One region of the Pseudoalteromonas sp. L21 genome, then DNA from elsewhere that is predicted to be linked to it. Evidence: riboswitches for the same ligand, from Rfam matches in the RefSeq annotation. Region 1 holds a riboswitch; the other holds the start of a gene.
What was found. Region 1 has a riboswitch for cyclic di-GMP ahead of L3V41_RS17780 (hypothetical protein). Riboswitches for the same ligand answer to the same signal wherever they lie in the genome.
Positions count from the first base shown of each region.

Region 1 (4,437 bases):
ACTTTGGGTAATGATTGGTTTACCAATTTGTTTCTTAGGTGCCATGATGATGATGCCTGTTTTTGGTATCACTATTAACATTGTATCCCTATTTGCGTTCATTATGGTGCTGGGGATTGTCGTTGACGATGCAATTGTCATAGGGGAAAGTGCCTACACTGAGATAGAGAAAAAAGGAGGCGGCGTCGTTAACGTTGTGAACGGTGCCAAACGTGTAGCAACTCCGGCAACGTTTGGGGTATTAACGACGATTGCTGTATTTGCGCCATTTACTTTATCAAGCGGCCCTGAGAGTGCTTTTTTCTATGGTATCGCGGTCGTCGTTATTTTATGTCTGGTATTCAGTTTAATAGAATCAAAGCTTATTCTACCTGCGCACATTGCCCATACTCACTTTCCGCCTATTAACCCTGAGAGTTGGCGAGCACGTTTTAACAAGCGCTTCTTTAACTTTGTGAATGGCCCGTATAAACGCTTTATTGAGCGTTGTGTTGAATGGCGTTGGTTAGTGTTATTCTCATTTATTGGCCTTTTGATTTTGACATTCGCTTTAATTTCGTCAAATCAAGTACGTGTTGTACCAACACCAAAAGTCCCCCATGATTTTCCGCAAATTAACCTAGAAATGAATGAAAATGCATCTGATATACAGACCATTGAAGCAATTCGTGAAATTGAAGCCATGGTTAAAAAGGTTGATCAAGAGACAGAACGTGAGTTTGGTCACACATTATTACGTGATATTTTGGTCTTTAATCAGGGGCGTACTGAAGCACAAATCTTAGCACCATTGGTAGATGAGGACTTGCGTCCATATAATGCTTTCGAGCTATCGCGACGTTGGCGTGAACAGATGCCAAACATTGCCGGTGTTAAATCATTGCAAATCTACGACGATGTAAATGGCGGCGGCAATGATGGCGAGTTTGGATACCTGCTTTATGGGCCCGATGTTGATACTTTAAATGATGCGGGTCGTCGTTTTATTCAGTTGCTGCAACAGCAAAAAGGCTTATTTGATATTAGCTCGACAATTGACCCTGCTAGTAAAGAAGTCCAACTTAGCTTAAAACCAGTTGCTTATGATTTAGGCTTAGACCTTGCCACAATTGCCAATCAAGTTGGTGCAAGTTTTTACGGCGGAGAAGCCCAGCGTGTAATTCGTCGTGGTGAAGAAGTACGTGTAATGGTGCGTTATCCTAAATTAACGCGTGAAGCATTTGCTTCTTTAAAACATGCGGTAGTGACGACACCTGCTGGCAAAGAAGTACTGCTTGGTGATGTGGTTGAGCTAACCGAAAAGCCAGGGATTAGTTATATTCGCCGTGAAGGTGGCTACCGTACTGTATATATCTACGGCAGCATTGACGAAGAAACCATAGAACCAGGTGAAGTGGTCAAGCAGGTCGACGACGTACTACTGCCAAAGCTTAAAGAAGAGTTCCCATCAGTGAAAACTGAATTAGGCGGTGCCATTGAAGAGCAGCAAGCACAGGCGAATGAGCAATTAATGTTTTTTGCTGCAGGGATGTTCTTAGTGTATATCTTACTTGCGGTGCCACTCAAAAGTTATTCACAACCATTGATCGTTATGTCGGTGATTCCGTTTAGCTTGACCGGTGCTATTTGGGGGCATTATTGGTTTGATTTAGATATTAGCTTAATGTCAGGCTTTGGCTTAATTGCTGCTGCAGGGGTGGTGATCAATGACTCTTTAGTTATGACTGATTTTGTGAACCAAGCTCGACGAGAGGGAATGTCAACTCGTCAAGCTGTTATTGAGGCAGGTTGTGCACGCTTTAGAGCAATTACTTTAACGTCAATTACAACCTTTGCTGGCGTACTCCCTATTATGTTTGAAACGAGTTTGCAGGCAAGGTTTGTTATTCCTATGGCAGTGGCCCTTGGTTTTGCAGTGATGTTTGCAACTCTCATTACATTGGTACTTGTTCCTTGCCTGTATATTGTGATGAGTGATGTAGGCCATGTGTTCTTACGTTTTTTCCGTTCAGTGAAAGAACTCATACCAAATCGACGTGCGGTAAGAGATTAATGACTAAGCCAACCTTCGGGTTGGCTTTTTTATAGCTTATTTGTGACTAGTAATTGCTTGTTATACATATCTTTCGGTTACATTCTTTTGTTTGATTTGTTTTCAACTGAGGATTATACTCATTTCAGTTTTTGGCAAACTAACCGAAAGGTTAGGACGCAAAGTTTCCGGTCTAAGGTTTTGATTACAAAGCTATGATAGCGGGGCCGCTGAAAAGCGCACATTCTTCGTGCTTTGGATCTATTGCCTCAAACTAAAATTGTATTTATTTTGTACGGCTGTTATTGGATAGTACCTACTAGCTGTTCTTAGGGTGTTACTTTGTTTATGCATATGTCACTGGCTTCTGGAAAGTGGTTGCCGATAGGTTGCTTAAATCATCATACTCAGCTTTTTGTTGGGGATAAGGTGGTTGTGACTTTTTATGATGCGCAAGGTGAGTTAGCTGATTTGTCATTTCAGTACCCTATTACTAGCTCTGATGAGGGTGAGCCTCATAATTGGCCTCGTTCAATTGCTGAGCATATAAATGTGCACATGCCCATGATTCGAGCAGGAAAAATAACAGAGCAGGGTCTCATCGTAGCATATCGGCTCAATCAGATTTATGCATTAGAAAGCACGGGTATAACCCATGTAAAAGTGGCATTTAACTGTATTGCGAAGTGCGAAAAGCAAATAAAGGATAAAAATCAAGAGTATGATTATGTTTATCCGCAAGCATGCAATGCTTACAGCTCAGGTGTAAAAGTACTACAACCAAAGACTGGCCATATTTATATGTGTAAACCTTGGCCGTATACAGAGTTTTGTCGTGTGAAAGAATCACATAACCCACTCTATGAACCTGGTGTGGGTAAAAGTTGGCCCATGGCATGGCAGCAAGTATCACATTGATAGTTTCCCCCTAAATGCTATTTAGCATTGTTTGGCCCACTCAATTTGAGTGGGCTTTTTTATTTCTGTGTTAGACTCGGGTCATTCGTTTTTAATCGTGGTTTTTCCTGTGTCGCAAAATTCTTATTCTTTGTCTTTATTAACGCCTACCCCTGTAGCTAAAAAACAACCTCATCAACTAACAGCTCATCAATTAACTCGTACTGATAATTACTACTGGATGCGTGATGATGAACGCGAGAATGTAGACGTGTTGGCACATTTACATGCAGAAAATGAATATTGTGAAAAACAGCTTGCCAGTATTAAACCGCTACGAGAAGCGTTAGTTAACGAACTAAAAGAGCGGATAGTTAAGGATGATAATACCTTTCCTGTAAAGGATGGCCTGTTCTGGTATCACTCAGAAGTTCGTGGTGATGATGAATATGCGCGCCATTACCGAAGTCGTTCAATCGAAGCCCACGACAAGCAGTTATTGTTAGATGTAAACCAATTAGCCAGTGATTACGAATTTTATGAACTAGGTGAAGTCGCAATTAGCCCTGATGAGCAATTACTTGCTTATTCTGAAGATACCGAAGGCCGCCGTATTTACACCGCGCGTTTTAAAAATATTGCCAGTGGCGAAATATTCAGCGATGTACTTGAAAACACAGAAGGGCAAATTGTTTGGGCTAACGACAGTAAAACAGTTTTTTATGTCAAAAAAGACCTACAAACTTTATTGGGTTTTCAGGTGTATCGCCATGTTTTAGGCACCCCACAAACCGATGATGTTTTAGTGTATGAAGAACAGGATAAAAGCTTTTTTCTAGGACTTGGCAAAAGTCGAGATGAAAGCTTAATTATTATTGATTTAGCTACGACTGAAACGAACGATACTTGGGTACTTGATGCTAACAATCCCGAGGGGGAGTTCAGCGCGTTAATGCCGCGTGAAGAAGGCCATGAATTTGATGTTGATAAGCTAGGCGATACTTTTTATATAGTCACAAATTGGCAAGCCAAAAACTTCCGTTTAATGACTGCCACAACCGACACAATTGCTACAAAAGAACAGTGGCAGGAGCATACTGCGCACCGTGATAATGTGTTATTGGAAGGGGTCGAAATATTCAATGACTATCTTATTTTAACTGAGCGAGAGCTTGGCCAAACCCGCTTTGTGGTTGTTGATAAGCAGGAAGAGCGACTTACATTAGAGTTTGATGACCCTTGTTATTATGCTGCAATAGCGATGAATCCTGAGCCTAACACTCGCTTTGCACGTATTTATTACTCAAGTCTAACAACACCAGGTTCATTGTATGATGTTGATTTAAAAACGGGTAACAAAACGTTATTAAAACAACAGCAAGTACTTGGTGAGTTTGACCCAGATCACTATCGTTCAGAACGATTAATGATCACCGTAAGAGATGGTGAGCAAGTACCAGTGTCATTGGTGTATCGTATTGATAAGTTTAATCAAGATGGCTCTAACC
Region 1 covers NZ_JAKKCV010000007.1:71,106-75,542, reverse strand. Annotated here, with positions in the region: gene L3V41_RS17785 (efflux RND transporter permease subunit) at 1-2,053, shown strand, start outside; cyclic di-GMP riboswitch class I at 2,177-2,267, shown strand; gene L3V41_RS17780 (hypothetical protein) at 2,381-2,950, shown strand; gene L3V41_RS17775 (S9 family peptidase) at 3,060-4,437, shown strand, end outside.

Region 2 (4,437 bases), on a different contig from region 1:
CTCACACCGAGTGCCTCTGCGGTTTGGGTTCTGTGTCCTTTGAAACGGCTAAGTAAATCATAAATATAATCAAATTCAGCTTGTTTCTTGCTATGTTTTAACTGTGACGCACTGGTTGTCGTGAGTGCTTTAACGTTTTCGGGTAGGTTTAGATCTGCCGCTTGAATTTCGACACCGCGAGCCATCACTAATGCCCTTTGCACTACATTTTCCAGCTCACGAACATTACCTGGCCAGTGATAGCTATGCATCAACTGCTCTGCCTGTTGACTAAAGTGAAACTTCTCATCTCCGTATTTAGCAATAAAATACTTCGCTAATGGTAAAATATCGTCACTTCGGTCACGTAATGCTGGCCACATTAACGGCAATACATCTAAGCGGTAAAATAAGTCTTCACGAAAAAGGCCTTTCTCTACTTGCTCACGCAGTGGCTTATTGCATGCTGCAATCACACGAATGTCGAGTTTAATGCGTTGATGACTGCCTAATCGCTCAACCTCTCGCTCCTGTAGGACACGAAGTAATTTAGCTTGCAGCTCTAAAGGCAGTTCAGTTATCTCATCCAGTAAAATAGTGCCGCCATTTGCAAGCTCAAACTTACCCGCTTGCTGTGCTACCGCCCCCGTAAATGCACCTTTGTTATAACCAAATAACATAGACTCCAGCATATTTTCTGGAATAGCTGCGCAGTTAACCGCAATAAATGGCTTATCTGCACGTGGAGAAGATTGATGAATGAAGTTAGCGAGCTTTTCTTTACCTGTACCCGACTCACCCATAATGAGTACGCTTGCAGATGTTTGTGCTGCACGATTGGCAAGTCTCAGCACTTGCTGTGATTTCAGTGACACAGCAATTAAGTCACTCACACCATGCTTCATAGAATCAGCGTTACGGATAGTTAGTTTGAGTTGATCAGCAAAAAACGGTTTAAGTAAAAAGTCGACAGCACCATTATTAAGTGACTGTGAAGCAAGCTCACCTTGGTTCGATTCCACAAGCGTGATAATTTGTCCACCTTGATGAGTTCTTTTAACTAGTTTTACCAAGTCAACCAAGTTCATTTGTGCTTGTTGAGCATCAATTAATACCAGTTCAGGCTGATAACTCAAACAATAACCAATAGCATCGGGGATCGAATCTGTGTACAGAAGTTGATACTGCTCATCATTGATCGCCAATTCAATTTCACGTGATGGTTGTTCTGGCGCAAGCCATAGTAGATGTTTCTGATCCATATTCCTTCTCACACCTTAGCTTTTTTGACGAAATAGACGAATTAAGACGCGCCTATTTGAAGACTGACCGTTCGAATCTGAATTGCTTGCCACGGGATAGCGTCCTCCGTGAGCCCTGATCTCAATTAACTTTGCATCGATCCCGTACTCAATAAGTCGGGATGCCACATCATCGGCTCTTTCTTTCGATAACAAACGATTGGCAAGTGGAGAACCGACATTATCTGTATGTCCATCAATCATGACTTTCTTAACTTTAGGATCGAGTTGAATATAACGAACTAGTTTCTCTAAATAACTCAGGTCTGCGGCACGTTTAACAACACGCTCTCCTGAGTCAAAATTAATTTCATAATCTCTCGCTTGTCGCCAAGATAAAGGTGCTAATTTTTCACGGCATTGCTGGTATTTATCAATCGCGTTATCACTATGAGTTGTAGGAAAGGTCAGTCTCAGTTGCTCATCGCCAAACCCGACGATTGTATCTAACCAGTAGCCTTGCTTAATGGCGCTTAAAAGAGGTGCAACACCTTGTTTAAACGTAACCTGTTGCTGCTCAATATTGGCTGAAAAGAATTGTATAGAAGGGGCGATTGCTTGCTTGTTTTGCCAATCCGCTGTACGGGCAAATACTTGTACATCCGTGATATCACGTTCGGTTAACAACCACTTAAAATCTAGGTGCTGTGGCTCTGCAGGCTCGCTAATAATCGATAATTGCGCATAACTATCTAATTTTTGGCTAAGTTGGCAATAAAAAGCATCACCACTGACATACCATGTTGCCTGCTCATAATTTTGGGTAATTACGCGTTCAGCTTTCACAGGCAATGCATAAGCAGTTATAATGCCTACAACAATTAAAAAAGTTGCCTTAACAAGCTGATATGAGTTGTTCATTCGTATTCCAATTATCATAAACAGCCCAATTAAGGGCTTTAACGTATATAATAAGCGGAACAAATTGCCTGAAGAGGCGAATAGACGTGCCGCTAAGTTAATGTAACCCCACTATCATGACCTTGCGGTTTTAGACTGGAAGCTTTGCGTCCTACCCTTTCGGTGTAGTTTGCCATTTAATTGTCTTAGTGTTTCCAACTAAGTAACTGTTATTATAAAACAGTTAACAAGTACCTAATTCTTAATGATTATAGATAAAAAAAACCAAAAAGCAACATTACGGGTATTTATTCATATTAAATTCATACCACTTACACTATCCTAAAGAGCCAACGATACTAACTTTAATATTATCAGGCACTTCATTATAAGAAAGCACTGATAAACCTCCCTTCGTAAATGAACGTGCATAGCGCGCCAGTAAAGGTCTTAGCTGCGGAATAACAATCAACACAGGGTTAACACCTTGAGATTTCATTTCATCAGTAATCACAGGCATGGCTCGTTGGAACTGGCCAAGTAAATTAGGATCTACAGCAAAACTATCTAATGCTACCTTCCCTGCTTGCATGGCTTGTTCTAACGAACTTTGCATCGTTTGCTCTAGTTTTTCATCTAAGCTATAAGCAGCTAATTCGTCACGATTGCCCATCACTTGTTTTACTAACACACGTTTTAGTGCACAGCGTACATCGGCAGCAAGTAGAATCGGGTCTTTTGTGACTTCGATACTGTCAACTAAAGTGCCTGCAATAGTCACGATATCACCAATCGCGACATGCTCCTTAAGTAGCATTCTCATCACTTTTAGTTGCAGGTTAATTGGTAAAGACTTTTCAAGCGCATCAGCCAAACTAGGTGATACAGTCTTTAATCTCTCGTGTAAGTTTTGAATATCTTCATAACTAAACAGCTCATCTAAATGCTCTTTTATCACTTTGCCCATATGCGTTGCGATTACCGTGGCTAAGTCGACAACTGAATAACCCATATTCAGTGCCTTGGCTTTATTTTTCTCATCAACCCACACAGCTTCCAAACCATAAGCTGGGTCCGTCGTTAGTTCACCATCTAACTGGCCGTAAGTATCGCCGGTGTTTAAAGCTAGTAGCTGCTTGGCATTCAGTTGAGCAGACGCAACGGCCACTCCTGCTAGTTTGATTTTATATTCTTGAGGATTAAGATTGAGATTATCTTTAACTCTGATTTCAGGTAACAAGAAACCAAGTTGTTCAGATAAGCTTTTACGCATACCACGTATTGTTTTTGCTAGCTCCTCACCTTTTTCCTTATCGGCCAGATAAACTAAACGAAAACCAAGCTCAACGCTTAAAGTATCGACATGCGGAATATCTTGCCAGCTCAGAGCTGCTTGTTCTTGGGCAATTGTATCTGTAATACTTTGCGCTTCTTCTAACTGCCCTTGTGGTGTCTTTTTGTAAAGTCGCCAAGCAACATACAAAAGAGGCAGTGCAAAGCCAATAAACGCAAGGCTTGGCATGCCTGGCACAATACCTAACACCAGCATGACTAATGCGGCTGTTAGAATCACTCTTGGTGAGGCAAGTAACTGGCTTCCCACCGCTTCACTCATGTCACCTTCATCGTTCATTCTGGTAACAATAATTGCCGCAGCAACAGCCAGTAATAATGAAGGGACTTGTGCAACTAAGCCGTCACCAATTGTTAAAAGAGCGAAACGTTGAAATGCTTCAGCCATGCTCAAGTCATGCTGAAATACCCCAATGCTGACACCACCCAGTAAGTTGATCACTAAGATGATCAGACCGGCTATTGCATCACCGCGTACAAATTTAGAAGCACCATCCATTGAACCATAGAAATCAGCTTCTTGTGCCACGGTAGTACGTCGTTCTTTAGCTTGTTCTGGGCCAATTAGTCCCGCATTTAAGTCGGCATCAATTGCCATTTGCTTGCCTGGCATTGCATCAAGAGTAAAACGTGCTGCAACTTCAGAGATACGCTCGCCACCTTTGGTGATTACGACAAAGTTAATCACCATCAGAATAATGAATACGACGATACCAACAACATAGTTGCCACCAATCACCACCTCACCAAATGCTTGAATGACTCGCCCTGCCACATCAGAGCCTTCATGACCATGTAGTAAAACAACCCTAGTCGATGCAATATTTAGGGTAAGGCGCATTAAGGTTGCAACCAACAGAATGGTTGGGAAAACAGAAAAATCGAGTGGTTTCGAACTTGAAACAGCAACCAATAACACGATCACAGAAAGTACAATATTAAAGGTGAATAAGGTATCCAGTAG
Region 2 covers NZ_JAKKCV010000003.1:539,015-543,451, forward strand. Annotated here, with positions in the region: gene L3V41_RS11245 (sigma-54 dependent transcriptional regulator) at 1-1,241, opposite strand, end outside; gene L3V41_RS11250 (OmpA family protein) at 1,257-2,141, opposite strand; cyclic di-GMP riboswitch class I at 2,240-2,325, opposite strand; gene flhA (flagellar biosynthesis protein FlhA) at 2,458-4,437, opposite strand, start outside.
Region 2: another riboswitch for cyclic di-GMP. It lies ahead of L3V41_RS11250 (OmpA family protein); the one in region 1 lies ahead of L3V41_RS17780 (hypothetical protein).